2 regions of the Paenibacillus sophorae genome follow, and region 1 is predicted to be linked to the other one. Evidence: riboswitches for the same ligand, from Rfam matches in the RefSeq annotation. Region 1 holds a riboswitch; the other holds the start of a gene.

The links. Region 1 has a riboswitch for glycine ahead of gcvT (glycine cleavage system aminomethyltransferase GcvT). Riboswitches for the same ligand answer to the same signal wherever they lie in the genome.
Region 2: linked by a shared signal. The riboswitch ahead of KP014_RS02685 (amino acid permease) and the one ahead of gcvT (glycine cleavage system aminomethyltransferase GcvT) in region 1 are both predicted to bind glycine.

What each region holds. Positions count from the first base shown of each region.
Region 1 is NZ_CP076607.1:133,685-149,835, forward strand. Features, by position in the region: gene KP014_RS00615 (flagellar motor protein) at 1-759, shown strand, start outside; gene KP014_RS00620 (flagellar motor protein MotB) at 756-1,607, shown strand; gene KP014_RS00625 (AGE family epimerase/isomerase) at 1,870-3,093, shown strand; gene KP014_RS00630 (hypothetical protein) at 3,291-3,665, shown strand; gene KP014_RS00635 (hypothetical protein) at 3,787-4,431, shown strand; gene gcvH (glycine cleavage system protein GcvH) at 4,719-5,111, opposite strand; glycine riboswitch at 5,295-5,392, shown strand; gene gcvT (glycine cleavage system aminomethyltransferase GcvT) at 5,708-6,811, shown strand; gene gcvPA (aminomethyl-transferring glycine dehydrogenase subunit GcvPA) at 7,022-8,374, shown strand; gene gcvPB (aminomethyl-transferring glycine dehydrogenase subunit GcvPB) at 8,371-9,831, shown strand; gene KP014_RS00660 (helix-turn-helix transcriptional regulator) at 9,937-10,893, opposite strand; gene KP014_RS00665 (DinB family protein) at 11,112-11,597, shown strand; gene KP014_RS00670 (alpha/beta fold hydrolase) at 11,626-12,438, shown strand; gene KP014_RS00675 (putative bifunctional diguanylate cyclase/phosphodiesterase) at 12,707-14,497, shown strand; gene KP014_RS00680 (efflux RND transporter permease subunit) at 14,809-16,151, opposite strand, start outside.
Region 2 is NZ_CP076607.1:551,896-568,046, reverse strand. Features, by position in the region: gene KP014_RS02695 (TetR/AcrR family transcriptional regulator) at 12-584, shown strand; gene KP014_RS02690 (alpha/beta hydrolase) at 645-1,520, shown strand; glycine riboswitch at 1,948-2,028, shown strand; gene KP014_RS02685 (amino acid permease) at 2,160-3,533, shown strand; gene KP014_RS02680 (hypothetical protein) at 4,067-4,366, shown strand; gene KP014_RS02675 (hypothetical protein) at 4,383-4,937, shown strand; gene KP014_RS02670 (hypothetical protein) at 4,979-5,263, shown strand; partial or broken gene KP014_RS02665 (hypothetical protein) at 5,508-5,746, opposite strand; gene helD (RNA polymerase recycling motor HelD) at 6,094-8,511, shown strand; gene KP014_RS02655 (TetR/AcrR family transcriptional regulator) at 8,609-9,217, opposite strand; gene KP014_RS02650 (SDR family oxidoreductase) at 9,333-10,157, opposite strand; gene KP014_RS02645 (Lrp/AsnC family transcriptional regulator) at 10,481-10,960, opposite strand; gene KP014_RS02640 (amidase family protein) at 11,137-13,416, opposite strand; gene KP014_RS02635 (malate:quinone oxidoreductase) at 13,990-15,513, shown strand; gene KP014_RS02630 (SDR family oxidoreductase) at 15,578-16,151, opposite strand, start outside.

The DNA of each region.
Region 1 (16,151 bases):
GGCATCCTTGCCGGACTCGCCGCCCTGATCGGCGGATTCTTCTGGGAAGGCGGCGGCGTATCCGGTCTTCTGCAATGGAATGCCGCTCTGATCGTATTCGGAGGCACGGCTGCCGCGGTTCTGATCAGCTTTCCCGCCCGCACGCTGCGGTCCGCCGGGAAAGGGCTTAGGATAGCCTTCGGCCGGAGCCAGGCTCACCTGGAAGAGCAGGCGGAAGAACTCGTGGAGATGGCAGCCTTCTCCCGCCGAAACGGCGTTCTGGCATTGGAATCCCGGCTGGAGACGCATCCCGATCCCTTCACCCGCGAAGGCCTGCAGCTTATTGTCGACGGCACGGACCCTGGACAGGTTCGTCAAATTCTAGAGCTGGAGATGGACGCTGCGGAGCTTAAGAATGAAGGCTATGCCAAAGTGTTCGAGGCCGCCGGCGGCTACGCGCCCACCATGGGAATTATCGGAACCGTTATGGGACTCATTCGCGTGCTCGGCCACCTTACCGATCCTTCCCAGCTCGGGCCTTCAATTGCCGTCGCTTTCACAGCGACGCTGTATGGGGTCGCCAGCGCCAATCTGCTCTTCTTGCCTATTGCCTCCAAGATTAAGTCACGCAGCCAGCTCAGGCTGCACGGCATGGAAATGCTGCTCGTAGGCATTCTGGCTGTACAGAATGGCGATCATCCCCAAATGGTGCGCAAGAAGCTGGCCTCATTTCTTCAAAGCGAAGCGGAAGGGATCGCCTCAGCCGGAGTCCGGACATGAGGCAGCGGGGACGCCGGGATCGCCTCCCTGACGGACGCGACAGCAGCAACCGCTGGATGATTACCTATGCCGATCTGATTACGCTGCTGCTTATTTTTTTTGTCATTCTCTATGCCATGAGCAGTCTGGATCAGGAGAAATATAGCGGCGTAATCTCTTCGCTGCAGCGCTCGTTCCAGACCGGAAACGGTGTGCTTGGTGGCGGGAACGGATTACTTGACGGCGGGAAGGGCGAGAAAAATGAAGGCAGCCTGGAGAACAGAGACGGTCAGAGCGGTGCAGACAGCCAATCTGCCGTTATTCCGTCAGCGACACCTGATGGCGGAAGCGGACAGGCTGCCGCGTCTCCCTCTCCCCGCGAGCTTGCCTTCCGCCAGCAGGAAGCGAAGCTGGCAGAGCTGATGAATGTAATTACGGAGTACGTGCAGACCAATCATCTCGGTGGCCAGATTTTTGTCGCGGACAAGCCTCAGGGCATCGCCATCACCCTCAGCGACCGCTTCCTGTTCGATGTCGGCAAAGCGGATCTCAAGCCCGCAGCGTATCCCGCACTGCATCAGTTGTCCGGCCTGTTCCGCGGCATCGGCGCGATGGTCAGCATCGAGGGCCATACGGACAACAGGCCGGTGCTCCCCTCTTCCCGGTATGTCGACAACTGGGAGCTTTCGGGAGCCCGCGCGCTGTCCGTCCTGCGTTTTTTCCTGGAAAAAGAGGGGCTTAAACCCAGTCAGTTCCAGTATGCCGGTTACGCCGATACTCGCCCAGCTGCGGACAATGCCACGGAGAGCGGACGACAGAAGAACCGCCGGGTGGAGATTATCGTACTGCGGCAGCTGCAGGAAGAGTGACAGCGGCCTTTCGAAATCCATATACACAATAATGCGCCAATGCGCCGCCTACGGCGGATTTTCGGACAGCACTGCCTTGTCTCCCGAAAATCCGCTTTTTCGCGCTGCCCCATCCAGAGGAGGAATAGCCTGCCGGACTTGATGACCAGAATCAGACGGCCGTTTGCATGCTTTTCCCCTTAAATCCTTCAGCTAACATAAAGTCCAAGCTTAACGCATAGATGATCATTATCGACAAAACAAAAGAAAGAGGGATATATCCATGAACGATACCCGAGCCGTTTATCCAGATTTCGCGGATCCATCCTTTTTAAAGCAGCATATTCTGGACACGGTGCATTTCTATGCCCCCCGGTGTATCGACCTTCAGAACGGCGGTTATATCAACTCCTTCCTGGACGATGGAACCATAAGCGATTACGAGACGAAACAATTGGTTGGAATGACGCGGTTCGTTTATATTTTCAGCGCAGCTTTACAGGTTGGGGGACCTGAGAAGTACCACGGAGCAGTGGAGCACGGGCTGCACTTTCTGCGTGAATATCATTGGGATCATGAGCATGGCGGATATCATTGGACGGTAAAAGGACGTACTCCGACCGATAAAAGAAAGTTCGCCTACGGGCACGCTTTTGTCTTGCTGGCGGCCTCCAACGCATTCAAAGCGGGAATCTCCTCAGCCGGGCCGATGATCGGCGAAGTGTACGAGGTGCTGGAGAAACATTTTTGGAGTAAAAAAGACGGACTGTACGCCGATGAACTCACCACCGACCGAATGGAATTGTCTCCCTATCGCGGACAGAATGCTAATATGCATTTATGCGAAGCGATGATGGCAGCTTACGAGGCTACCGGCGACAGACGCTATCTGGACCGCGCGAATACCCTGGCGTATTCCGTCATGTTCAAGCTGCTCCGGCAATCGGGCGGACTGATATGGGAGCATTACAATTCCGATTGGGAAATCGACTGGAACTACAACAAGGACTACACCAAGAGCGAATACCGGCCTTACGGGTATATTTTCGGCCACTCTATCGAGTGGTCCAAGCTGCTCCTGCTGCTGCACCGGCACTTTCCGCAGGAATGGCTTCTACGGCTGGCGGAGCGCTTGTTTTGGGAGGCGCTGCACAAAGGACTGGACCGGCGGCATGGGGGTATTTTCTTCGCAATGTCTCCTGTGGACGGACGAATTATCGACGCGGATAAATCGTACTGGGTAATGGCTGAATCGCTCGGCGCTTCCGCTATGCTGGCCGCCAGTACAGGCCGGGCGGAATACCGGAAATATTATCTGGATATGTTCGCTTACTGCTGGACTTATTTTGTAGACCATCGCTTCGGGGGATGGTACCAGGTTCTGGATGCATGCAACCGGAAATACAGCAATATCAAGAGCCCGCCGCCGAAGGCCGACTATCATCCTGTCACGAACTGCTTAACGGCACTCTCCGTATGGGAAAATGCGGCTGGTAAGCCGCAGTGACGCAAGCAGGAAGTTCAGAAGGAGCAGCGCCGACTGGGAAATCCGAGTGTAGTCGACCTAAACTGGGACTCGAAATTAAAATCAGAGCTTGACGAAATCCTTCCGGGCATGAAAAAGGATATCGGTCGCCGCAGAGGACAGTAGGGGTTTCAAAACACGGGCCCTCTCGGCGTGCTTACGCGCAGTGGTCAGACTCCATGCCGGCGGCACATCATGCCGTCCCTCGTTGTGTAGAGGTTGAAGGGACAACGCATCCGTTTGTTCAGGCGGAACAGCATTCTTTTCCTGCAAACCAGCAGGTTTTATCGGTGAATTTCGCCCGGGAAGAAGAAATGGATGCAATTGCGCAGTCATTTGAGGCTTACACGCCGGAACAGGAAGAAGGGATGAGAGATGCCCGCACATTTGCAGGAAATGAGTTTAGGAGGGGTTTTTGCGAGAAAAAAAGATGTACAGATGCAGAAATTCTCCGCCTTCCGCTGATGCCGGCTCATGCCTTGTGGGGTGGGCGGCGGTCGCGTTTGTGTCCACTGAAAGGCAACCTCATGATTCATGTCGTCATCTCTTGCTGAGTCACATGCAAAGCACTGATTTTGAAATAGTGCCGAGACTTTTTATATTAATAATGGGATTATTGGAAGGAAAAAATATACAGAACGTGGAAGAGAGTAAACAAAGGAGATGTTGCAGACTATGCCTTCTCTTGTCCGCGCTCTGCGCGACCCGAAGCGGTGGCTGGCCGTATGGAATTGGATTGGCATGCCGCTCATCAGCCTGGTTTTTCAAGTCTTTTTCTTAATCTTTCTACTGGGTTTCGGAGGTTTTACGTTATTGCTCTGGTCCTATCCCCGCCTGTTCTGGGGTATCCCATCCGGCATGCCCACGGGCTGGAAACTGATGATGATAAGGAGCTATTTTCTGGCCTTTGGCGCCTTATACGCAATCGTCTGGTGCGGCTACTGGCAGATACTGTGCGCGCTGAACAGCGGGAATAAAATCCCGGCTTTCCCGGTTCATGTGCTGGCCGCCTGGCTGCCGCTGCTCGGTACGCTGTACTTTGCCGATCCGGTCAGCTATCCGGACGCCATGATTCCGATCTCCGCCGCCCAAATCACCTTTGAGATGAGCACTGCCATGACGGCTGCTGCGCTGTTCCCTTTTTACTCTGCATCGATATTCCTGTTCGTTCTTTCCCCTTCCGTGCGGACAGGCTGGAAAATAGGAAGACTTCTAGGGCTGTGGATTATTTTTGCAGCTGTCAGCTTGTATCTGCTATCCGTCTTCTGGCATATCGCGCCTTCAATATACAAGGGAATCGCTGGATTTCCCATACGCTAGCACCCGGTGAAGGAATTTTTGGTAAAGCGGAAAACATGGCTTCCGGCTCTAGAGGCTGCGGGGGCCTCGGAAGGGTGCGGACTTGAAGTGAATTTTGCATAATGCCGACTCAAAAAAGCAAAAAGCAGGCCTCAGCCGAAGGATAAATCCGCCGTCCCAAGCCTGCCTAAGCCGATTCACTGCTATCTGCGCGTATGAGATCTCCAAGCAACCGTCGAGAATGCCGAATAAAAGAGCGCTTTAGGCAGAATACCCCTGCCCAACAATCCGCTGTTCCCGCTTATGATTTACTCGCCGACCAACTCACGATAAGCCGCCGCGTCCAGCAGTCCGGAAGTAGCCGAATCGTAATCTCCCTCGACTTCCACCTCGTAAATCCAGCCTTCGCCGTACGGCTGAGAGTTCAACAGCTCGGGGCTGTCTTCCAGCGCTTCGTTGACCCGCGTCACCGTTCCCGACACCGGAGAATATAATTCGGATACGGTCTTGACCGATTCAATGCTGCCCACGCTGTCGCCGGCGGTGATCGCCGTACCGATTTCGGGAAACTCCACGAACACGATGTCGCCAAGCAGATGCTGGGCATGATCGGTAATGCCAACACGCACGGTTGTTCCTTCTCCCTGCTGCGCCCATTCATGCTCTTCGCTGTACCGGAGATTGTCTAGCACTTCACTCATTTTCGTTAGCCGCCTCTTTTCGTCATTGGGAGTCATAAATTAGTTATAGACTAAGTTATGCCCTTATCCGATGTCAATATATCTAACAGGAAAATAAATTTCGGCCGGTTTTGATCGAATTGTGTTGACATCGGGATGGGATTCCAGTATTAATGGAGTGAGAATAATCACATACGACTGCGAATGATGGCACAGGGAGAGACTGTCCTGCAAGGACGGCGCCGAAGGAGTAAGCCTTAACCCAAGGTGAATCTCTCAGGCAAAAGGACCTCTGCCGGACGCATCTCTGGAGAGCACCGGAGCTTCATAAGCATACGGTCACCAACGGGGAAACCTGCATTCAGCTAGGGCGCCAAGCCATAGGGCAAGCAGCGGCTCATGCTGAAATACCGGACGTTCACGGCCCGGCGCAGGGTAACTTTCAGGTACAAGGGACAGAGCGAAGGACGATGTCGCGCATATGTTGCGCAGATGCGTCTTTCGCCTGTCCCTTTTTGCGCTTGCAGTAATAGAGAGGCCGATCCCCTGTAAGGTTTCGGAAGATGTCTCTGGGGGCAAGCTTCACTTTGTAGGATAAAAACACAGGGAGTGACAACATGGATGCTTTGAAAAGAACGCCTTTTTTCGCTTTCTACTCCGCTTTTCCGGAGTCCAGAAGCATTGATTTCGGCGGTTGGGAGCTGCCGGTCCAGTTCACCGGCATCCAGAAGGAGCATGAAGCGGTACGCAGCCGGGCGGGATTGTTCGATGTCTCGCATATGGGCGAGTTTATGGTGACGGGCAGCGGCGCCGAGGCGTATCTGCAGCATATGACAACCAATGATGTCGGCAAGCTCGCGGACGGCCAGGCGCAGTATTCGCTGCTCTGCTACCCGGACGGCGGTACGGTCGACGACCTGCTCGTATACCGTCTGGGCGAAGGCCGCTACATGCTGGTCGTCAATGCCTCCAACATCGGCAAGGATTTTCAGTGGCTTCAGGACCATCTGCCGGAGAGCGGCGTGAAGCTTACGGACCGGTCGGAAGAAACGCTGCTGCTGGCGGTTCAGGGGCCGCATGCGGAAACGATCATGAGCGAAGTCACCAATGTGCCGCTGGCCGGTCTGAAGCCGTTCCATTTCGTAGAACACGCGGCAGTGTGCGGCGTGGAAGTGCTGCTGTCCCGCACAGGCTATACCGGCGAAGACGGCTTCGAGCTGTATGCTCCGGTAGACGCCGCGGCGAAGCTGTGGAACGGGCTGCTCGAAGCGGGCAGCGCCCACGGGCTGACGCCAGCGGGTCTCGGCGCGCGGGACACGCTTCGCTTCGAGGCGAAGCTGCCGCTGTACGGCCAGGAATTGTCGAAGGATATCTCGCCGCTGGAAGCAGGCATTGGCTTCTTCGTGAAGCTGGATAAGGGTGACTTTATCGGCCGCGAAGCGCTCAAGGCTCAGAAGGAGCAGGGCGTCCCGCGCCGATTGGTTGGAATCGAAATGATCGACCGGGGCATTCCGCGTTCGCATTATCCTGTCTACTCGGACGGGCAGCGGATCGGCGAGATTACGACAGGCACGCAGTCACCGACGCTGAAGCGGAATCTCGGGCTTGCCTTGGTGGAAGCCCGGTACAGCGAAATCGGCATGGAGCTGGAAGTGGAGATCCGCGGCAAGCGGCTCAAGGCCACTGTCGTGAAAGCCCCTTTTTATAAGAAAAACTCCTAGTGAAGTCTTTTCGAAGAAGTTGCCAAATCCCTCATTAGCGGTTGTTTTTCTTGCGATTAAAGAATTGTTCAGCTCCGCTGAAAACTTATAAATTCTTTAATCTAAAAAAAAGCCGTTAAGCACCTGTCTGTGCAGGACATAACCTATTCATTTAATCAGCTTTATAATTAATCAGCTTCATAATTAATCAGCCAAGGAGTGAATCCGTAAATGAAGCATCGTTATCTGCCGATGACCGAGCAGGACCGCAGCGAAATGCTGGCGGAAATCGGGATTCAGTCCGTGGAGGAACTGTTCGCCGATATTCCCGAAGCCGTGCGCTATAAGGGCCGGTTGCCCATGTCGGAAGCGCTGGACGAATACGCCCTGCTGCGGCATATGAAACAGCTGGCGGACAAAAACGCCGATTTCGACAGCCACACCAGCTTCCTGGGCGCGGGCCTCTACGATCACCATGTGCCCGTCGTTATTAACCATGTCATTTCCCGTTCGGAATTTTATACGGCTTACACGCCTTACCAGCCGGAGATCAGCCAGGGCGAGCTGCAGGCGATCTTCGAATTTCAATCGTACATTTGCGAGCTGACCGGCATGAAGGTCGCCAACGCCAGCATGTACGACGGCGCGACGGCCTTGTCCGAGGCGGCGGTGCTGGCTTCGGGCGCTGCGAAGCGCAAGAAGATCGTCGTCAGCAGCGCTGTCCATCCCGAAGCGCGGCAGGTGGTGAAGACGACCGCAGCCGGACTCGGCCTTGAAATCGCCGAGGTCGGCTCCTCGGACGGCGTCACCGATCTTGCGCTGCTGGCGCAGGCGATTGACGGCGAGACGGCGGCGGTGCTGGTGCAGTACCCGAACTTCTTCGGGTGCATCGAGAATCTGGCCGCCATCGAGCAGCTCACGCACGACGCCAAAGCGCTGCTCGTCGTCAGCGCCAATCCCCTCGCCCTCGGCGTACTCGAAACGCCGGGCAAGCTTGGCGCCGACATTGTTGTCGGCGACGCCCAGCCGCTCGGCATCAGCGCCTCGCTCGGCGGTCCGACCTGCGGCTACTTCGCGGTCGCGGAGCATCTCATGCGCCGCATTCCCGGCCGCATCGTCGGCCAGACGGTCGACCGCAGCGGCAAGCGCGGCTTCGTGCTGACGCTTCAAGCCCGTGAGCAGCATATCCGCCGCGAGAAGGCGACGTCGAACATCTGCTCCAATCAGGCGCTGCTGGCGCTTTGTGCTTCCGTCTATCTGTCCGTAATGGGCAAGGAAGGCTTGCGCGAGGTCGGCGGACTGAATATCCGCAAGAGCCATTACGCGGCATCCCGGCTCGGGGCTATTCCAGGCGCTAAGGTCGCCTTCTCCTCCCCGTTCTTCAATGAATTCGTGCTGAAGCTGCCGGAGGGCAGCGATCCTGGCGCGGTTAACGCCAAGCTGCTCGGTAAAGGCTTCCTCGGCGGCTATGATCTCGGCAAGGACTACCCGGAGCTTTCCGGCCATATGCTGATTGCCGTAACGGAGAAACGGAGCAAGAGTGAAATCGACGAATTTGCAAGCGTACTGGAGGGCTGTTTATGAAACCGGAACAAAGCCTTATCTTTGAACTGAGCCGTCCCGGACGCGCCGCCTATTCCCTGCCGGAATGCGATGTGCCGGCGGAGGAAGGCCTGGATGCGCTGATTCCCGCCGAGCTGCTGCGGAGCGAACCGGCCGCGCTTCCGGAAGTGTCCGAGGTGGATGTTATCCGCCATTACACCGCCCTGTCCCGCCGCAACTTCGGTGTTGACAACGGCTTCTATCCGCTTGGCTCCTGTACGATGAAATATAATCCGAAGATCAACGAGGATGTCGCCCGCTTCCCGGGATTCGCGAAGATCCATCCGTACCAGCCGGAAGAGAGCATCCAGGGCGCGCTGGAGCTGATGCACACGCTGCAAAGCGACCTTGCCGCGCTGACCGGCATGGACGCCGTATCGCTTCAGCCCGCCGCCGGCGCGCATGGCGAATGGACCGGACTGATGATGATCCGCGCGTATCATGAGAGCCGCGGCGAGGTCCGGACCAAGGTCATCGTCCCGGACTCCTCGCACGGCACGAATCCGGCCAGTGCTTCGGCTGCGGGCCTTACGACAGTGACCATTCCTTCCAATAAGCAGGGAATGGTAGACCTGGAGGCGTTGAAAAATGCGGTCGGCAGCGACACCGCGGCGCTCATGCTGACCAACCCGAGCACGCTCGGCCTGTTCGAGACGCAGATTGTCGAAATCGCCAAGATCGTGCATGAAGCGGGCGGGCTGCTCTACTATGACGGAGCCAACTCGAACGCGATCATGGGCATCACCCGTCCCGGCGATATGGGCTTTGACGTTGTGCATCTCAATCTGCACAAGACGATGAGCACGCCGCACGGCGGCGGCGGCCCGGGCGCCGGCCCGGTCGGCGTCAAGGCGAAGCTGACTCCGTTCCTGCCCGGCCCCACCGTGGCCAAGACGGAAGACGGCAGCTTCACGCTTCAAGAAGGAAGCCCGCAGTCGATCGGCCGGGTGAAGGCTTACTACGGCAACTTCGGCATTCTTGTCCGCGCCTATACCTACATCCGCACCTACGGTCCGGACGGACTGCGCGAGGTGTCGGAGAACGCCGTGCTGAACGCCAACTATATGCTGAGCCGCCTCGCGCCGCATTTTGACGTGCCTTACCCTGGCATCTGCAAGCATGAATTCGTCCTGTCCGGCAAGAACCTGAAAGCCTATGGCGTTCGGACGCTTGATGTCGCCAAACGCCTGCTCGACTTCGGGTATCATCCGCCGACTGTCTACTTCCCGCTCAACGTGGAGGAGTGCATCATGATCGAGCCGACCGAGACGGAAAGCAAGGAAACGCTCGACGGCTTCATCGAGACGATGATCCGCATCGTGCAGGAAGCGAAGGATACGCCTGAAATTGTTCTGAACGCGCCGCACACCACCGAAATCAGCCGTCTTGACGAGACGCAGGCAGCGCGGAAGCCCGTGCTGAACTGCTCCTGCGGATAAGCGGGCGGCAACGCGGCATTAGCACGATAAAGTCCTTCTTGAACATCTGGAGAATCATTTTTCCAGGTGCATCAAGGGGGATTTTTCAGTTTGCGGGGAGGGTTGTTATACTTGCCTATCATACTTGGCCAGCAGCTCCTTCAGCTTCGCTCTCATGCAGTCGATCAGCTCCGGCGGTTCACGGACCTCGGCGTCGCTCCCAAGGCCGATGAACAATCTGGCGAAGTAAGGAATTTCGCTAATCGGAATATCGCCGTCTATCCAGCCGGTGCCGTCTTCCCGAACCTGCAGCAGTCCCCGCCGTCCCAGCTCCGCTTCGCACACCCGTACCCCCTCCTCGCTTAGTTGAACGCGGCAGCGGGTATACTGGCTTTTGTCCGAAAAAGCATCTTCCCAGTTTCCCAAATGAACGCTGCGCAGGTTCAGCGGCTTTATTCCGGGGCCCCCTTCCTCCACGCTTACGATTCGGTCGCACCGGAACAGCCGCACACCGCCGCGCAGAAAGCAATACGCCGGACAATACCATAGGCCGCTGCTGGCATAAATGCCGATCGGCTGAATGTCCCGGACCGATACGTTCTCCTGCGATTTGTATCCGATCCGCACGACCCTTTGCATCACAGACGCATCTAGCAGACAAGACAGATAGGGAGACTCAGCCTGTCTAGCCGGAATGACGAAATCCACCCGGTTCTTCATCTGGTCGATCCTGTCCCTGACGTCCCCAGACATATAATTATAGAATTTGCTCAGCGCCGACGAAGCCTCCGTCTCAAAAGGAATAAAAGAGTAATGACGCAGGGCGTGGCAGGCGAAAAAAAGGGCGACCGTCTCCTCCTCGGTAAAAGCGATAGGCGGCAGTATCCGTTCGTTCAGCACCTGGTACCCGCCATGTGGCCCCACTTCCGAATATAAAGGAACGCCAAGTTCTCCAAGCTCCTGCAGATCCCTTAATATCGTCCTCGCCGACACGCCGAATTCCTGCGCAAGCTCCTTGACGGTAAACTTCTTCTTGCGGTTAACGGTCAGCATCAGCTCCAGCAGCCGTTTCGATTTGGGAATGGTGTCCCGGTTTTCGCGTTTGGACATGGGCGGCAGCCTCCTTTCTGCATTTGAGCTGGAATCTTTCTATTATTTCATGACAATACTTGTCACTATTATAGACTACAATGGAAACCGAAGCCCAGAGCGACGTATGCTGGAAAATTACACTTCCCAGATGAACCGTCTAACTACGATGCGCTGCTGGCAAAACCAATGCAATCGAAAGGTGTGAGCTTATGCAAGCCTTAAGTGAAATGAAAGGTCTGCTGTTTGAAGAACTGGAGCATATCATCCGGACCTCGTCCAAGCTGATTGCTAAAATCTCCCCGGAGCACCGGGATTACCGTCCCCGGGACAATATGCGTTCCCTGCTGGAACTGGCCCAGCATCTTGTATCCATTCCCTCGGTCGATCTACTGATCCTGCAGGAGCAAGGGCAGCCGGAAATCCGGCGGATGGAAGAAGAAATAAATCAGGACAGCGCATCGGAACAATTATCTGCATGGATGGACAAAGGCTTTAAGGATCTAAAAGCGTATATGGAGGGACTGAGCGAGGAAGACTTCCTGCACAAATCCACCAAGCCGTTCTATCTGGAGTATGGTTCCGTGCAGGCCAAATGGCTGATTGAAATCGTCACCCATGCCCAGCACCACCGGGCGCAGCTCTTCAATTATATGAAGGAACTCGGCTATGACGTTAACATGTTCGATCTGTACTGAACCGGATGCAGGCACAAGGAGGAATAAGATGATGGCCGATCTTAAATGGAACCCTGTTGCAGAGGGATATTCCCGGAAGTTCTTTGAAGGTCCGGATACGACCCTGTCGTTTATCGATTTTGGAGGCGGCGGATTTCCGGTGCTTGCCCTGCACGGCCATATGAACGAAGGCTTGTTCGCACAGGATCTGGCCCGGACGCTGGCAGGTGAATACCGCGTTATCGCGCTGGACCAGCGGGGGCACGGAGAATCGGGCCGTCCTTTAAGCTACGATAACGAACGCTACGTCGACGATGCGCTGGCCCTGCTCGATCATCTTGGCATTGATGAGACCGTACTGCTTGGTCACTCTCTCGGAGGCGTCGTCGCTTACCGCCTGGCGGCGCGGCGTCCGGAGCGGGTGCGTGCGCTGATTATTGAGGATATTGGCGCGGTCGTGAACGACAACCTAAGCTTTACGGGCCGGTGGCCGCGGCGAATGCCGACGAAGGAAGCGCTGATTGCCGCTCTGGGGCGGGTCGGCCCGGCCTTCGCTTACTCGATGCGGGAGTACGGGGACGGCTGGGGACTGCCCTTTGTCCCTGAAGATATGGCAGTCTCCCAGCGCCATCTGAACGGCGATCACTGGGACGATTGGCTCGCAACCGATTGTCCCGCTCTGCTTCTGCACGGTATGCGGAGTACATGCCTGTCTTACGACCAGGCGGAGGAGATGGCCTCCAGAAGACCGAATACGAAGCTTGTTCATTTTGAAGCCGGCCATTCCATCCATTTTGATGCGCTAGACCCTTTTATTGAAGCCATTCAGGCTTTTCTTAAATCGATCAGAACCGAACAATAGCTGCCAAAACCCGGACTTTGGGGCCCATGCTGAAATACCAGAAGTTTCACAGCCCGGGGCAAGGCAACTTTCAGGTGTAGGGGACAGAGCAAAAAACGATGACGGGCATATGCTGCGCACATCCGTTTTTTTGCCTGTCTCTTTTTTGCGCTCAGGCTATACCGTCGAATTTATGAAAAAAAGAATGGAAAATAGAGGATTTTGAATGAAAATGGCGAATTTTTAGCAGCAAATGCGTTGATATAGTTTTTAAATTATGGAGGGTAAAATGCCGCGGAAAAACAATAGTAGAAGTACCCACAGCTCCATTACGTTCACAAGAAGTTCGCATGAAGAAATCAATCAGGAGCATATGAACACCTATACCTTTAGTCCTCTGCGGGGGGCCTCCAGAATTTCTGGTATTTACTTTATTGTCGGATGTTTATGGATTCTGCTAACCGATAGAGCGGTTTCAGCTCTCACAAATAACGCCGAATTGATCGCCACGATAAATATGATCAAAGGATGGTTCTTTGTTTTCATGACGGCACTTCTTATTTTTGTTCTTATTCTAGGAACGCTTAAGCGAATCAGGAAGGTAGAGAAAGACTTAGAGACATCCTATAAAAAAATGATGGTTACCCATGAAGATCTGGAATCCGCGTACGAGGAAATCACAGCTACAGAAGAAGAATTGAGGCAGCAGTACGATCAGTTAATCGAGAATCAGCGCAAGCTCAGCGAGAGCGTGGAAAAGATGCAGCATCTCGCCTACCACGATTTACTGACGGATCTGCCCAATAAACTGGACTTGTACGAGAACGCGGCAAATATTCTTGCAGACTCAAACGGCGCTGCTGCTTTAATGTTTGTGGATATCGATAACTTTAAATATATAAACGATACGATGGGTCATGGTTTCGGAGACCGTCTCATTGTTAACGCAAGTGAAAGACTGCTTTCCATCGTGGGAAAAGACGGGGTCATTTACCGAATCGGAGGCGATGAATTCATTATTTTGCTGCATTCCTTGAAGGACAAGACGGATGCAGACATTATGGCGGCCCGCATTCTTGCCGGACTTAAGGAAGCGGTCGTCATCGACAACAGTCTCTTGCACATCAGCACCAGTATTGGAATCAGTCTTTACCCCGATCATGGCAGCGATATTATGGAACTGGTCAAACGGGCGGACATTGCCATGTATAAAGCGAAAGAAGCGGGCAAAGGCAACTTCGTCGTGTTCAATAATCCCCTGAATGATACATTTGCCGAAAGAATGAACATTGAGAAGCAGTTATATACCGCGATGGAACAGAATGAGTTTGATCTCTTCTATCAGCCTCAAGTGGATCTGGCACTGAACAAAGTGACCGGTCTGGAAGCTCTTCTACGCTGGAACAGCCCTGAACTGGGAAATGTCTCTCCATTCAAATTTATCAAAGTGGCTGAGGATTCGCATTTGATCATTCCTTTGGGAAGCTGGGTATTACGCAGAGCCTGCGCGTTCCTGAAGAATCTTCACGAGCAGGGATTCGGACATTTGACAATGTCCGTCAATATTTCGATGCTGCAGCTATTGCAAACCGATTTTAATGAGCTGGTGCTCGGTACGCTGCAATCCTCCGGTCTTAAGCCCGATTATCTGGAACTGGAAATAACCGAGTCCATATTGATCGAATCCTACGAGCATGTCAGCACCAAATTGAACGAACTGAGAGAAAAGAACATCAAAATTGCGCTGGACGATTTCGGGACAGGTTATTCTTCTTTAAGCTACCTGACCCATCTGCCGATCTCCACTTTAAAAATTGACAAGTCCTTTATTGACTCCATTCCGGCGGAAACAAATCATGCGATACTGCTCGAACAAATTTTGATGATCGGCAAAAGGATGAACATGTGCGTAATTGCGGAGGGAGTGGAGAGAGCGGACCAGCTGACCTATTTGCAGGAGCAGGGCTGCGACAAAATCCAGGGTTATCTGTACAGCAGGCCGCTCGCTGCAAAGGACATGGAACAATTGTTGACCGGCTGGGAAAGTTCCGGAACTCCTATCACCTGCATTGAACCTTAACAGTTTGCGGCCGAATTTTCTTGTCCGAATCGATGAAACATGCTGATGCCGCCGGGTATTCAGTGCGTTGCTGCCTCGCATCCCCAAACAGTATAAGTCCGAGCTTCGGCACGCTGTCCGTTTCGGGAAAGCTCCCCCCGCTCACATCCTCATACAGGTAAGGGTATTTTCCGCACAAAAAATGAAGCGATGGTTCCCGGGTAAAGTACCGGGGAATCATCGCTCCACAAGTGATTTCTTTCTTAACTATCCTGCATTCAGCGCGGCAACCGCCCGCCCATGCCCTTGCTTATTTGAGGCTAAGCAGCGAATTACGCCGCTTGTCTCAACGCTTTTTTGCGCTGCTTCGCCGACTTGCGGAAGTAGAACAGCTCGTAAACCGCCGGCACAACAACCAGCGTTAGCACCGTAGCGGCGGTCAAGCCGCCGACAACCACAATCGCCAGGCTTTGCGAGACAATGCTTCCCTGCTCGGAATGGCCGAACAGCAGCGGCAGCATTGCGCAGATGGTCGCAATGGCCGTCATCAGTATTGGCCGCATCCGCGTTCCCGCCGCTTCGAGCAGCGCTTCACGAATGCTCATATGCTCCTCGTTATGCTTGACGCGGTCAATCAGCACAATGGCGTTCGTAACTACAATGCCAATCAGCATCAGCGCGCCGAATATGGCGGTGAAATCAGGGGTCACTCCGGCTACCAGCAGGCCGACAACAGCTCCGATGGCTGCCAGCGGCAGAGAGAACATAATCGCCAGCGGTGCGCGAAGCGTCTTAAAGGTAATTACCATGATCAGGTAGACAAGGCCGATGGAAATGAGCGCCGTCATTCCGAGATCCTTGAAATCGCCCGCCTGGTCGGCGGATGCGCCACCCGATACGAGGGTTACGCCTTCAGGCAGCTTGACGCTGTCAGTTTCTTTTTTGATGGAGGCCCCAACTTCGGAAACCTTTTTCGGATCGACTTCGGCAGTAATACGCGCATAAGGCTTGCCGTCTTTACGGTACAGCATGGCCGGTTCGTTTCGCACTTCCAGGCTAGCAAGCTGCGACAGCTGCTTAAGCCCCGTGGAAGTCATCAGCGTAATGCCCTGCAGGTCCTTTTGCGATTCAGGTTGGGCGAGCGGAGATAATACGACCGCAGCCGAAGAACCGTTCAACTCCATCTGACCAAGCGGCACGGGATTCAGCATGCCGGCCAGCTGCATCGATATTTCCTGCGCGTTGGCCTGCGCTGGATTCACGTTGAAGGCAAAGACCGGCTTCGTATCCTCCATGTTGCTGGAGATCTTCTGGATGCCGTCAACCGTCTTCACCTTATCCATAACCTGATCGGCTGCGGCAGTAATCTTGGACAGGTCGTCGCCGACAATATCAATGTACTCATTGGTCGAACTCGAACCCATCATGCCGCCTTCGTTGGCAGCCAGGCTTGCTCCGGCATAGCTGCTTTGCAGCCCCCGGATTTTATCGATAAATGCCTGGGCGTCGGAGTTTTCTTTCATTACTACTGTATAGTTGACCACGGTAGGCGAGGATACGCTGCCCCATTTAGCGGCATCGGTGCTGTTCCCGGACTGCATGATTACCGTCTCCGCCTGAGGCTGTTTCATAATTTCCTGTTCCAGCCGTTTCCCCTGTTCAAGAACCTCCGAGA
Region 2 (16,151 bases), 420 kb from region 1:
ACTATATTGTCATGAGCAAAAAACATATTGATAGTAAACGCGATGATATTATCAACGCCGCTGTAACTCTCTTCTCTCAAAAAGGCATCGACGGAACAAATGTTAAAGAAATAGGTAAACTAGTCGGTGTGACCGACGCGGCATTATATAAGCACTTCCCAAGTAAAACTGCTCTCGCTGAGCAAGTATACATTCATTACTTGGAACAGTATACGAAAGTTATTGATTATTTCGCTAACATGTCTATTCCCTTTAATGAAAAGTTAGCTTTTTTGATTCAGGAATTAATGAAAATGATAGCGGAGGATCGCTTCGGTTTTCTCCTGCTTGGACAAAATCATGACTGTCTCTCGGAGGTTCTTAGGAACCGCAGACAACCTGCCATGGCATTAGTTGATTTAATCCAAGCCGGTGTACATAATCATGAAATACCTAATCAAGATCCCTATTTAAGTGCTACTTTGTTCATCGGAGCTTTCTTGCGATTACCTATCCTTATGGATAACATGATTTTGCCTCAACAACTCGAACAAACCACGTTGCAAATTCAAGTTCGGATTGCTGGTTTACTTGGCTCAAAGTAGCCTTTTCTTTTTGATTATAAGGTTAGTGTTTATTAACCATATTTTATGGAGGTTATTTTCATGATTTGGAGCATTCTGGGGATCGTTGCTTTATTACTGATTGGTTCTGTATTGTTCTTCCTATTATATGCCTATTGGTATATATGCAATGTGAAGAAAAAAAAGTTAATCTATGAAATTGATGAATCAAAACAGAACGACGTTATTGAAAATATCATGTATAAGAAGGTGGATCGAAAGCAGTTACTTATGGATGTTTACCGACCTTCTAATCTTGAACCAAACGCGAAATTACCTGCTGTTCTTCTCGTACATGGCGAAGGTCTCGAAGTATTAATAAAAGACGCTAAAAATTGGGGATTGTACACTTCTTACGGAAAACTTTTAGCGAACATTGGGTTGATAGGTATTCCTTTTAATCATCGACGTGCAAATATGGATTTATCCAGAATCCATGAAGTTACAAGCGATATCTCCGATGCAATAAAATTTGTTAAGAGAAACGCAGTAAAATGGAGTATTGACGAGAACCGAATTTGTATCTGGACATTTTCTGTAGGCGGCGCATTCGTCGTCCCTCTTCTAAGTGAGAATAACCATAAGATCAAGTCATTTGTTACGTACTACAGTCTTCTGGATATCAGAAATTGGTCCGACAGCGTCAATGACGATAAGTATAAAGATTACTTTCCTGAACAATACCTATCCATATCACCTGAGAAGTTCCCGCCTTCTTTGGTCGTAAAATGTGAAAAAGATAGCGAACGTATTAATAAATCGATTGATCATTTTGTACATATAGCAAAGTTAAGGGATATAAAGTTCGACTATATCGTTCATTCTACGGGAAGGCATACTTTTGATGCTTTTGATGATAACAGCGAAACACGCCAAGTCATAAATCAAACGCTAGAATTCATAACAAGAAACACATGACCATAGCTATGAGTATAAGTCTAGGACTAGGCAAGCTTTAAAATAGCAATCGTTCCACACGTGATTGTTATCAATGTGCGAATACTATACTGTGAGAACGTAAATGTCGCAGCGAAGCAATCTTTTAACCCCCTTTACCTGGCGGTAAGAACATTAAAAACATCGTTTTCTGGTTTGCAAAAGAAGATGGATTGGCTCAAACTGCTTTACCAGTGAGTGAGGAGAGGAGAACCGTACCACAAATTAACGACATGTTTTTAGCAGGACATTAGCCTTAAACCCAGGAGGGTTAGGGCAACTGGTGTGACTTTCGTCACAGATAAAACACTCACATAGTATGTAATATGTTAAAATGTCAGAAGGGCATTACCGCTTCACTAACTTAATAGTTAGCAAGCTATGATTGCTATGGGGTCACACTATAGCAGGAGCAGCTTCTGGAGAGACTGCGGGAATTCTGCGGCGCCGAAGGGTTCACAATCTCAGGCAAAAGGACAGAAGAGTACTGAATGTATTTGTTATGCTGATCGTTGTCAGCAGGATAAGTATGATTCGATATTCTTATGAACCGGGAGATTGGAGGACATCCAGTCTCTTTTTTTGGCACCAAGGTATTGCATTCATAAGGGGGAACTAGGTATGGCACAACCAGAATTAAAGAGAGAGCTAGCAAATCGGCATGTTCAACTCATCGCAATCGGCGGCACCATTGGTACGGGATTATTCTTGGGATCGGGCAAAGCGATTCAACAGGCAGGCCCATCCATCATGCTTACGTATTTAATTGTGGGGATCGCCGTGTTTTTCGTAATGAGAGCGCTGGGAGAACTTCTGTTGTCTAAAGCGGGTTATCAATCGTTCACGGATATTGCTGAAGACTATCTTGGATCTCGGGCCGCGTTTATAACCGGTTGGACGTATTGGTTTTGCTGGATCATGACGGCTATGGCTGATGTAATCGCTGTTGGCGTATATGTGCAGTATTGGTTTGATATCCCGCAATGGGTGCCTGCCATCATCTGCCTGATCATTTTATTAGGACTTAATCTATTAACTGTAAAAAATTTCGGAGAACTCGAATTTTGGTTTGCTTTAATCAAAGTAATCACGATTCTCGCCTTAATTGGCATTGGGGTCATTTTGCTGGTCATGGGATTTAAGACGGATGCAGGATCGGTCACGATACGAAATCTTTGGGAACACGGGGGCGTTTTTCCGAACGGCATTTCAGGTTTTTTATTTTCCTTTCAAATGGTGGTATTCGCTTATGTCGGTGTGGAATTAGTGGGTGTATCGGCAGCGGAAACGGCGAATCCGGAAAAAAATATTCCATCGGCGATCAATAAAATTCCTCTACGGATTCTATTTTTCTACGTTGGCGCGCTTTTTGTCCTGCTGTGCATTAACCCATGGACGGAGCTCAGTCCGGCAGAAAGTCCTTTTGTTAAAACCTTTACTTTAGTAGGAATTCCGATTGCCGCAGGGATTATCAATTTCGTCGTACTAACTTCTGCCGCTTCCGCTTGCAACAGCGGGATGTTCTCCACAAGCCGGATTCTCTATAATTTGAGCAAGAAGGACCAGGCGTCCTCTCATTTTGCCAAACTGAATAAAAATCATGTACCCGGGAACTCGTTATTCATCTCCACGCTGGTCATATCCGTTGGCGCTCTTTTGAGTAAACTCATTCCGGAGCAGGCGTTTGGAATCGTGACAACGATAAGTGCCATTTGTTTCATTTGGGTGTGGGGCGTCGTCCTCGTCTGCCATATCAAGTATAAAAGGACCCGGCCGGAATTACAGGCAAAATCAAAATTCAAGGCACCCTTTACGCCATTTATTAACTATGTTGTCTTAGCATTGTTTGCCGGGATTCTCATCATTATGCTGTTCGCTAGAGAAACACGTCCGGCGTTATTGTTCACTCCGCTATGGTTTATTCTATTATTTTTATTGTATCCTGGTAGAAGCAAAAGGGAAAAAAGCAGCAGTATAGCAACGAGCACCAAATAGATTGGCTGTTATGAACGCATTGACTCCTCATGGAGTCGGTGCGTTTTTTTCTGCTCAGAGAAAGGCGGATTTTTTGCTATAATCGGGACTTTACAAAAGATAATTAGTTACAAAACAACGCAGCCCCGACAGACGAAATCCAAAATAGAAGTGATTCTTTCGTGTCTAGCCGTAGTCGATCCAAGACCCACCAAGAACAAAAGGAAAGCCTCTACAACCGTGTAGGGGTTTTTGTTTGATCATTGTCTATATTAAGTCTTAGTTTATATATACACAAAACAGGATTTTACGAACGTGTGTTAGTAAAACCGAACAGAATCTATGATGTCTTCTTATCTACTAGCAAATTAACTATCGTAAATCTTACTTTACTTAATGGAAAATTCTGTTATAATGAAATCAATCGAATTATTACATATTTTGTATTTTTGCATTTTTATTTAAAAAACTTGTAGCGATAAGGGAATCAAATTTCTATTTGTTGATACGCTGGGCCCAGCTGTCATATGAAATTTGAGGAGCGATGAAAATTCATGAAAAAAAGGTTGCTCAGTTTATTCTTTGTTGCCGCACTGACTCTTACTTTATCCGGGGTGGTAAATGCCGCTAATTCTGAATCTCAAGCTCAACCATCTAAATCAGTTGATATTGTAGAGTCTACCAACTACTACACTCCTTCTATCGCAAATGAACCTACAAAGGTAACCAAAATTGATGTAAAGGGAGTGGACAAAGAAACAGGTAGTATTATTAACGAAGATCAGTTTAAGAAATCCTTATTAAATTTCTTTAATTCGAATCCTGAGAAATATTCTACAAGCATTAAAGAATAACTATAAAGCTGCACAATTGGGCAAAAGCACGAACAATAATCAAAAAGAAGTAACTCCTTCTTTTGGTGAAGTCTCTCCTTCTTATATTGTTGGTCAGGGTTGGTCAACAGACCCGCATGTTACTTTTTCTCAAGATCGAGTTACTTATGCAACCTCATGGATTACAGAGGATAATTATCGGTCAAGCGTACCTATTACTGCTACCTATACTAAAACTCTGAAAACATCGGCCACATTGGGATTTACGGGATCAAATCTTATACAGAGTAAAATGGGTTTCTCAGCATCCTTTAATGTTGAACAAACTACAACTATTACACAAGGAGCTAACGTTCCGGCTTGGACAGTTTGGGGGATGAGGCCTTATATTAAATATAACCTTGAAGAATGGGAAGGGATCTATTATTATATTGACTCGACTGGTGGAATTGTACAAGTAATTGAAGGCTCCGTAACTGGAACAAACAAAAAACTTATTACAAAATCGAATGAGTATTGGTCCCGCACCAACACTACACACGACCTCAATGCAACAACCCCAACTCCTCCAACGGGTGTTCCTAATGTATAATATACAATAGAAGAACTAGTTTGGATGGAGGGAGGATTGCGATGGGTAACCAGAGGAATATCTTGCTTATCATATATGGTGTATTAGTTTTTATACTTGGTGTCTTATTTGTTCCGGTTAAAAAAGTATGGGGCCCGGAGAATAATCTTACTGTTCAAGAAGTAACATATGCTCCACTTTGGAGGCTGACTAATAAGAGCCAAGATATTAATGGCTTCAATCCCATTTATGAATTACAAACTGAACGGTTACTCTACACTATATTTATAGTTACATTAATATTTTTTGTCATTTACATTTTTCTTTTTCAAAAGAAAAATAAGTAATTTAATTGTTTAAGTGTGATTAACGTAAAACTTCCTGTGAGAATCCTTATTCTATAAGGATTCTTTTTTATTTACAAGGGTGTAAGAGGACAAGAGCCTTAATTGCGGCTAGGAACAATTGACATTGAGAACACAACCAACGGGAACTAAGGCAAGTCTGAAATTTCTTTTTTAACTATTTGAAATTGATAAATTTGACTTTTCGTAGTGCCTTGGCACCGGAATCGTCAGGCTATCGTGCAGATTATCCCACACCATTACTTTCTAACAAGGAAAAAAATTATCACGGTCTTCGTCATCGAATTTGCCAAGTGCCCGTACCCTGACATATTCATGTCCGCCATACATGTCTATTTCCTCACCGTACCTATTGTAGAGCGCGATCATATTGCCATCTTGATTCAACTCCATGTACCCGTAACATTTTGCTTCAGGCGCCTCACCGTAAAAGAGCGTAAATCTGATTTTGATCACTCTGTGCATGCAGATCCTCCTTTTCTGTCTTTCGTATTGGCTTTGAATTTATACAATATCCCCCATAAAATGTAAACAGTGATCCGGCCTTCGTCATCTAATTTGAAACGTGCTTTCGACGAGCGGCGTAAGAGTTAAATCAAAAAACCCCCGGCAATCCCGCCGGGGGTTCAACTATGCATAAATAAAGTTTGCACACAAAGAAGCACTATGCTATGATTGAAGAACTACTGGTGTCGTTTAAAAAAACTACGTGGAAAACCCATCTTATTTACACTTTTATCTTACCACACGACATTACGGTTTGTCAAACTTTCTTTTTCTTCAAATTTAAATGAAGGAGTGCATGCAGGAAGATGATAAGCGCGGAGGATTGGAAGCAAGAACAGGACCGGCTGGAGCTGGTTACGGAAAAGCTGCAAGCGAGAATCACCGAACTGGAGCCGGAGGTGGCCGGGCTGCATGATCAGGCGGTGGACATCCGCAAACAATTTTGGCAGGAAGTTACCGTAAACACAAGTACGGACGAAGATTTTGAAGAGACCTTCTACAGTATCAGGCAGCAAGAAGCATTATTGTCCGAACGGGAGCGAAGCCACAGGCAACGCGTGCAGCAATGGAAAAACATGAAACGGCTGCTGTCATCTCCCTACTTTGGGCGCATTGATTTCCACGAGGATGGCTTAAGCTCTACCGAGCAGGTCTATATCGGCGTGTCATCTTTCGTCGATTCAGACGGCATGAGTTTCCTGGTCTATGACTGGCGTACTCCAATCGCGAGTATGTATTACGATTATTCCCCGGGAGCGGCTGGATATGACACGCCGGACGGAACCATCCCGGGGACGATGAAGCTGAAACGGCAGTATCAGATCCGCGAGGGCAGACTTCAGAACGTGTTCGACACGAGCGTAACGATCGGAGACGAATTACTGCAGCAGGTGCTTGGCAAGGGCGCGGACAATCAGATGAAGAGCATTGTCGCGACGATCCAGAAGGAGCAAAACGCCATTATCCGCGAAGACAAAAGCCGGATGCTCGTCGTGCAGGGGTCGGCCGGCAGCGGGAAAACCTCGGCGGCGCTGCAGCGGGTGGCGTACCTGCTGTATAAGCACCGCGAGCGGCTCAAGGCGCACCAAATCGTTCTTTTCTCGCCTAATCCGATGTTTAACAGCTATGTATCTACCGTTCTTCCCGAGCTCGGTGAAGAAAACATGCAGCAGACGACCTTCCAGGAATATCTGGACCACTGGCTTGGCAAGACGTTCCATATAGAAGACCCCTTTGACCAGATCGAATACGTGCTGACAGAAGCATCAAGCCAAGGGTATGAGGCCCGGATAAAAGGGATTGAGTATAAGGCATCCGCAGACTTTCTGCAAGCTCTTCAGAATTATGCGCAGTGGCTGGAGCAGGAGGGCATGCGCTTCAAAAGCATCCGCTTTCGGGATCGTGATTTGATCACGGCCAAGCAAATGGAATCCACATTTTATAGCTATGATCCTTCCATTCGCATGACCAATCGCATTGCTATGCTGCAGGAGTGGCTGCTGCGTGAATTGACCTTGCTCGAAAGCAAGGAATGTGAGGCGCTCTGGGTGCAGGAGGAGCTGGATTATCTGGGCAAGGATCAGTACGCCGAAGCGTATCATGCACTGCACAAGGAGAGGGGCGTGTTTGACTTTGCCGAGCAGTATGAAAAGGTCCGCGAAAGGCTGGACAGCAAGCGCAGACCGGACGAGGGCGATTTCGACTATGCCGAGCGGGAGGAAGAGCTGCTGCGCCGGATGATCGTGAAGGAGCAGTTTAAACCGCTGAAGCGAAGCGTGAAGCGGATGTTGTTCATCGATATGGCCCAGCTGTACGTCCAGCTGTTTCAAGATGAAGATGCTTTTAAGAAGATGACCAATGGAGCGGCGATGCCCTCGCTTTGGCCGGAAATCTGTGATCAGACCAAGGAGAAGCTCGGCCGGCTCGAACTCTTCTATGAAGATGCGACACCGTACCTGTATTTAAAAGAGCTCATCGAGTGCGTTCGGACGAACACGGAGATACGGCATGTAATCGTCGATGAGGGTCAGGATTATTCGATGTTTCAATATGAGTTCCTCAACAAAGTGTTCCCCCGTGCCCGTATGACGGTGCTTGGCGATTTCGGTCAGGCCATTTTTGCTCAGGCAACGGAGCTGTATGGTGAAGATTCGCCGCTCATCCGGCTTTACGGAGGATCTGACACGAGCTTGTTCCGCCTGGTTCGCAGTTACCGGTCAACCCGCGAGATTGTGGAATTCACGAAGTCTCTGCTGCCGAATGCCAAGGAGATCGTATCCTTTGAACGAAGCGGCAGGAGACCGCTCCTTTCTAAGGCGGGCAGCGGCGAGAAGCGGGCAGCGCGAATAGCTGAGCATCTCGCGGCGCTTCAGGCGGAAGGCTTCGTCTCCATCGGCGTCATTACGAAGACAGCGGCCGAAAGCAAAGAGGCTTATGATCTCTTGACGTCTCAGGGATGCCAGGGGCTGAAGCTTGTGACGAAGAGCACGCCCACCTTTGAGAAGGGAACTTTGATAATCCCCGTGTATCTCGCTAAGGGCGTTGAATTCGATGCCGTTCTAATCTACGACGCATCTTCGCAGACGTATCATCGGGAGAGCGAGCGCAAGCTTTTTTATACCGCATGCACGCGTGCTATGCATCGGCTTCTGCTGTACGCAGCAGGAGAGTGGACCCCATTCATTCAGGCATTGGATAAGTCCTTGTATGAGGTAGAGCAATAAGAGGGTGCTTTTGGATATAGGTATCGAATAAGTCCGCGCTCATGGTGCTAAAATGAAGAGACCCATCGAATTTCTAATTTCGATGGGTCTTGATTGTCTATTCTAACATATGATCAAGCTTATCATCCGCGAGTTGCACAGCCTTCCAACAGGAACGGATTACTTCATGCACGCTGTCGCTGGTTAATTCGAAGATCCCTTGCAGATGGGCTTTCAAAATGTAAACTAATGTCCCGTAATGCATCTGCACCATCAGCTTCGGATTCAGGGGGATAAACAACTTCTGCTGAATGGCTTCTTCATACAACTTGTTCATAGGCCCGCACCAGCCATCTGTATAGACTGCCTGCTTCACCTCGTCATAAATGTAAGGCGAGAATGAATACTGCTCAATAAATTGAAAGCCCTGTGGATATTTTTTACCCAAGTCGACAACCCGATTCCAACCTAATTCGAACTTTTCACGAATCGTTTTGCCCTGCAATAAACCTTCGCGCACATACTCTCCGTTGAATGTGACAATTGCTTTGTACAATTCATTTACAATATCTTCTTTACTTTGAAAGTAATGATAAATGTTCCCGGTCGATACGCCAGATTCCTTGGCTATTAGCGCCATTGAGGTCGCCTGTAATTCCTTCCGAATGATAATGTTAAGTGTCGTGTCGAGGACGGCCCGCTGCACCTTGTTGTATTTCTCAAACATTTAGCTCTTCCTTTCCCACCATCAAATCGAACGTTCATTCTGATTTAGAATATACTTAATACGTTCTTCAGTCAATACAGCCTCATGGTAGTAGCGGGAGAAGGTTATAATATCGTTACATATAATTTTTAGCGATTGTCTCCAAATAATCCTCAATCGGCACAGAGTTTCTAAGAGCCATCAGGTCGTTGCCTGTTGCGCCGATAACGGTACGGAACTTCTTGCTTTCCCCCGTCGCCAGAGCGACAATGGCATCCACAATGATTTGAGGGTCATCCAGACGGCCGCTGGTATCAGCGGTATTCATTAAATGTTGCACTTTCGCCATCAAATCATCGTAGTCTTTAAGGTTCTCATCTCTGTTCCAAGTGATACTTTCCTTAAAATTATTTCCTGTAGACCCGCCCTGCTCGATCAATCTAAGCTCGATATTGAACGGCTTCAGTTCGTAATAAAGACCTTCCGTCAATCCTTCCAAAGCGAACTTGGACATGTTATAAAGCGATCCAAGCGGCACCGCTGTCGTGATCCCCATGAAGGAGCTGATATTGATAAACATGCCCCCTCGATTAGCTCTGTAATGCGGCAAAAATTTACGAATAACATTGATCGGTCCCCGCGTATTAACGGCGAACTGCCAATCGATCGCGTCCTCTTTGGCTAGCTCCAACGGGCCGTAAGTGCCCATACCGGCATTATTGACGACGACATCAATTTTCCCGAATGCGGCTATGGCTTGTTCCACGGCCATTTGAACCTGCTCCACTTTTGTGACATCCAGTTTAAAAATTTTAATATTGTCATAAGCCGTAAGTTCGGTTTCTTTCTCGGGCGTACGAATGGTGGCCGCTACGTTCCAGCCCAATTGAGCAAATCGAATCGCCGTTAGTTTACCCAATCCTGAACTGGTCCCCGTAATAAAGACTGTTTTACTCATCATAAAACCTCCAATATATAAATTGAACATTCATTCTATAGCTAACAATAGATTAGATCGAATGCTCATTCTAATCCTATTATACAGTAATCCGTTTGTCAACGAACGACTCATTTTTTGATCGACTAAGTAGGCACTATCACCGATGTTCAATACAAACAACAACGAAGGAACTGCCGAGGCACCTCCTTTCGCATTGTTAGCCGATGATTCCGTTAAGCTGAACCATGTCATAAAAGCAGCAAAGTTTTTTGGGAAAACCTGAAGAAGCCTGGCAGAAGTGTGTTGAGTAATGACGAATCCAATGCAGGGTGTCTGCCACAGGTTCAAAAACTCATGATTCCAGGGTCGGCCGAATACAGCGACTTCGACGTCTTCAAATAGACAAACGAGTCCGTGTTTTTTACGTCGGGAATGCTGCGAATCTTTTGAATGATTTCCAGTAAGGAGTTTGTGTTATGGTAGGCTACTTCAACGATAATCTCATAATTTCCCGCGCAGATCGTCAAAAATGTGATTTGTTCGTATTCGGCAAGAATGTCGGCAACCTTTTCGATATTACCCGACACCTGGATGCCTAGCATGGCTATTTGGGCTGCATTCAATTTGATTAAGTTGGGAATCGCTACGATGCGGATGTACCCTTCTCGGATCAGTCTTTGCATTCTAACGCGTATCCGAGTCTCGGACAACGATACATATTGCGCTAGCTCCCGGTATGATGCGCGTCCGTCGTTGGTCAAAATCCGAATGAGTTGATGATCTACCTCGTCAGGAACATACTCATGATTCGTAGCTTTTGTCATAGGGAGTCACCTTTTATGTATTTGTTTTTAAAGAAATACAACAACATTTTTCTAATTTTATCCCATTGTAATTGTAATAACAATTAGTATTTTAATTTTTAACTGAATTTCACGAAAAATGAAAAAGCGAAGCCCGAATAATCGGCAGCTCCGCTATATTTTCATAACTTTGAATGCTATTCAGACTTGAGTCCCTGCAACCTCCCCAGAATCACCGTCGCTTCAGCCCGTGTCAACGCGGCATTCGGTTCGAAACGGTTCACGCTTCGCCCGTTCATCAGCTGTGCCTGCGTCACGGCCAAGACGGAAGCCGAGGCCCATTCGGGAATTTCATCGCTGTCGGCAAAACGAACCCCTGATTGTCCGTCTTGTGCCAAACCGGCAGCTTTCCCGAGCAGTACGGCCATCTCCGCGCGAGTAATTGACCGATTCGGACGGAACGTCCCGTCCTCGTAGCCAGTAACGATACCGAGATGAACCGCTGCTGCGATATCCTCCCTCGCCCATTCCGGAATATCCGCCTGATCGGTAAAGTTCAGCCCGCTGTTACTCTTCTGCAGTTGCAGCGTTCGGACGAGTAGGCCGATAAATTCCGTTCGTGTAACGGGATCATCCGGGCGGAACTTCCGATCCGGATCGCCCTTTATAAGTCCCCTGCTGAAAGCTTCTCGGATCTGCACCTCCGCCCAATGTCCTTTGATATCCTGAAGCGCCGCAGCCGGCTTCGGATAGCCGCCGGATGAACCACCTGCAAGCAACGAAGGCGTCAGCTTAGGTGCCTTGCGGTCGCGTGTGGATTCTTGCAAGTCGTATGCAAAGCTGAGCAACTCGGCATCCGCGTACTTCGAACCGAGCAAGCTGATTCCGACGGGGAAGTCGTCGGCGAACCCGGCTGGTACGGTGACAACGGGGCGTCCGGTGTAGTTAGCCCAGCCGCAATGGGTGCCGAACTGTTCGGGGTCGATGAGTACGGCCGGGTCTTCGTGGACCGTCGCCGGCGGAGCCGCGACCGTCGGATATGCTAGTGCGTCGAGCTGGTATTCAGAGAAAATTCCGTCTACGCCTTCCGCGAACACCTTCCGTGCGTCGACTGCGGCAGCGAAGCCTTTTTCGTCACGCGGCTGTTTATCGTCCCACGACAACCATTCTTTAGCGGTTTTTTCCATGTCAGGGCTGCCGGCGATGATGTCGCCGAAGTTGATTTTGTCGAAAGGCTCGGTCAGTGCGGCCAAGCCCACCGGCCACTCCGCTTTGGTGCGTACGAAGTAATCTTCGTGTCCGGTCGTCGCCCAATAAGATGCGTCCGCAGGGGCGTAAGTGTTCCACCAACTCCGATTCAGCGGGATTTTCACAACCGTGGCGCCTTGAGCTTCCAGATCGGCGACCGCTTCGTCGACAACCGAGAGGGTGGCATCGGATTCTGAACCGGGGATATAGTCGTATCCGCCGAACGGAGCGACTACGTACCCGATCCGCGCGCCCTTGAGAGACGTATCGGACAGCGAATCGACATAGGATTTCGGTTTATTGGCATCCGCTTCAACGGTCCATGGGTCCTTGGGGTCGGTTCCGGCGATCACATCGAGCAGCATGGCCGCGTCCTGGACCGATAGCGCGAGCGGTCCGACCGCATCTCCGAGCGGGTTGTAATCGACCCCCGCCATGGAGCCGAGTCCGACCGTCGGACGGAAGCCAACCAGGTTTGTAAACGCGGAGACGTCGGTAATGGAGCCGCAAGACTCGGTTCCGAGGCCAATCGCCGCCAAGCTCGCGGCAACCGCGGCACCCGTGCCGCCGCTGGACCCGTTAATATTTTTCGAGAGGTCGTACGGGTTATATGTACGGCCGTGGACGGAGCTGACGGTGTCCCAGAACATAGCGAACTCGGCCATGTTCGTCTTCCCCAAGATAATTGCTCCGGCGTCTTTAAGCCGCTTGACGACGGTCGCGTCCTCAAGCGGTTGGTAGGTGGCGAGAGCTTGATTGCCATGGCTTGTAGGCATATCGGCCGTATTAATGTTGTCCTTTACGAGAACGGGGATGCCGTGCAGCGGGCCGCGAACCTTGCCGCTCTTACGTTCGGCATCAAGCTCGGCAGCTTGGGCGAGCGCATCTTCGTTGAGCGTCACGATAGTGCCCAAGCCTGGTTTGCCGTTAATCTCTTTGTCATATGCTTTGATCCGGTCCAGGTACTGCTGGACTGCCTCAACGCTGGTGATCTCCCCGGCTTCCAAAGCATCGGCCAGCCTGACGACACCGATATCGACGATATCGACATCGCTTGCTGCAAACGCCGTCATAGGCAGTGGGCCCGTAAAGAGGAGCGCGCTAATGATCGCAACAGGTACAAGGCGCCAGACGGCGGTTCGCGCAATCCGGGAAATGGACACGCCTTTGGATCGTTTTATGGCCCGATTCGATGATAGGTTCATGTAGACTTTTAATTTTTTGAGCAAATGCTGCACCTCCTGTACGTTTATTTCAAAACATGATATAACACTATGAAAATATTAAACAGTTTGCATTTTGGCGTTTTTCGCCCCGTAGGCAACAGAAGTTTTTCGATCCTTTATTCCTGGTGTGGCTGCATGAACACAAGATATTTTAAAAACAACATACAGTTAATTACATAAAAACACTAAATTTTAGGGAGAGGTATTATATTTTAGAGGAGGAATCCGTCGATTTTTACCCAATCAGCGGCGAATTCACAACTACAAGAAGTTAATTTAATTAACATAAAGGTCTCATTGCTTAAAACTTGCCGTTTCAGACAGTACGCCGAACCCTACCATAAATAACAGCAAAAACTCCCGAAATTAGTGACATGATCAAAGTATCCATTCGTATAATATTTCTATAAAAAATTAGATAATTATTAAAATCTAATAACAATAGTGATACACTAAGATTAGATCATCATTGATCCAGAAAGGTGTGCGACCCGGTCGCGCGCTGGCTTGCTGTGGCGCCTAAGCAGGAGCGCCTTACATCCTTCCTGCAAATCGTAGGGTATAAGGACGGTAAAAATGAGCAACGGACAAACGAAAACCGACGTTATTTTAATTGGTGCCGGAATCATGAGTGCGACTTTGGGGTCTTTGCTGAAAGAATTAGTGCCGGACTGGAACATCACCGTCTTTGAACGGCGCGGGAGCGCAGGAGAGGAAAGCTCCAACGAATGGAATAATGCGGGGACGGGGCATTCTTCGCTGTGCGAGCTGAACTACACCACCGAACAACCGGACGGATCGGTCAATATTAGCAAAGCGATAACAGTGAATGAAGAGTATCAGGTTTCCAAGCAGTTTTGGTCTTATCTGGTGGACAGCCATCGGATACGGAATCCGCGGGACTTTATCGTGCCTGTGCCTCATATGAGTTTTGTACAAGGGGAACAGGATGTAACGTTTTTAAAAAAACGATTTAAAGCGCTATCAGACCACCCTCTGTTTCAAGGGATGGAATTTTCCGATGACCCAAAGCAACTGATGAAATGGATTCCGCTTATGATGAAAGACCGGACACTCAATCAGCCTATAGCGGCAACAAGAATCGAATCGGGAACGGATGTCAACTTTGGCGCTTTAACACGCATATTGTTTGACCACTTAAAGAGTAACAACGTCGATATGAAGTTCAAACATCAGGTTGATGATATTAACCGTACCAGCGACGGCTCGTGGGAATTGAAAGTGCGGAATATGGATAGCGGAACTGCTAGACGCCATACGGCAAAATTCGTCTTTATCGGCGGCGGGGGAGGAAGCCTGCATTTGCTGCAGAAATCCGGTATCCCTGAAGGAAAAGGCATTGGAGGATTTCCGGTAAGCGGACTATTTATGGTGTGTCAGAAACCGGACATTGTAGCGCAGCACCATGCCAAAGTATACGGTAAAGCCGCGGTTGGCGCTCCTCCCATGTCTGTTCCGCATCTTGATACAAGAGTTATCGACAAGAAAGAATCGTTGTTCTTTGGCCCGTTTGCCGGCTTCTCGCCCAAGTTCTTAAAATTCGGTTCCATGTTTGATTTGTTAACCTCTGTAAAACCGGATAATCTCGTAACGATGCTGGCGGCTGGCGTCAAAAACGTTCAACTGACCAAATACCTGATCGAGCAAGTGATGTTATCGAAAGAACAGCGCATGGAAGCTTTACGGGAATTTGTCCCGAAGGCCAAAAGCGAGGATTGGGATTTAGTGGTAGCGGGCCAGCGTGTGCAAATTATCAAAAATACAGCTTCCGGCAAAGGAACGCTTCAATTTGGCACGGAAGTGATTAGTGCCGCTGATGGGTCGATCGCTGCATTGCTCGGCGCTTCTCCGGGTGCTTCTACCGCCGTTTCCGTCATGCTTGAGGTCATCATAAAATGCTTCCCGCAATATATAAAAGCGTGGGAACCGAAAATAAAAGAAATGATTCCTTCTTATGGTGTGTCCCTACCTGAACACCCTGAACTTATGCACGAAATTCACACTTCAACCGCGCGGTCGCTCGGTCTAACTAATGGAGGATGGGAGCATGAGAAAAAGACTCCTGTATTTACTTCATAAAGTTTGTCAGAAGTAGGCCAAGGCTAAGAGGAGCAGAACAATTGTTTTGCTCCTTATATTAAGCTTACAGATGTGAACCGCCTGTTGCATCAACCATTTGTCCCGTTACCCAACGGCTGTCCGAAGAAGAGAGGAAGGCTACGATGTCTGCAATATCTGAAGGCTGTCCGACCCGGTCGAGGGCCGACATTTCTGATGCATGCTGTTGACCTTCCGGTGTGTGCAACCAAGAGGCATTGACGTCCGTATCGACGATGCCGGGAAGAACAGCATTAACCGTAATCCCGCGCGGTCCCAGTAATTGGGCAAGATGCAGTGTGAATGTATTTATTGCCCCTTTTGTCAGATTGTAGGCCATAATGTGGGGATATGCGATTCGTGTAACACCTGAAGAGATATTGATGATACGCCCATCGTTACGCAGAAGCGGCAAAGCTTGCTGGACGAGGAAGAACGGTGCTTTTACGTTTACTGCAAATACCTCGTCGAATGCTTCTTCTGTTGTCTCCTCAAATGATTTTGAAGTTCCGATACCGGCATTGTTAACAAGAATATCAAACCGGGCTTCTCCGGTATGGTGAAGGAGTGCTTCCTCCAAGGATTGAATCAACTGCTTCGCCCCAGCCACGGTCTCGAGT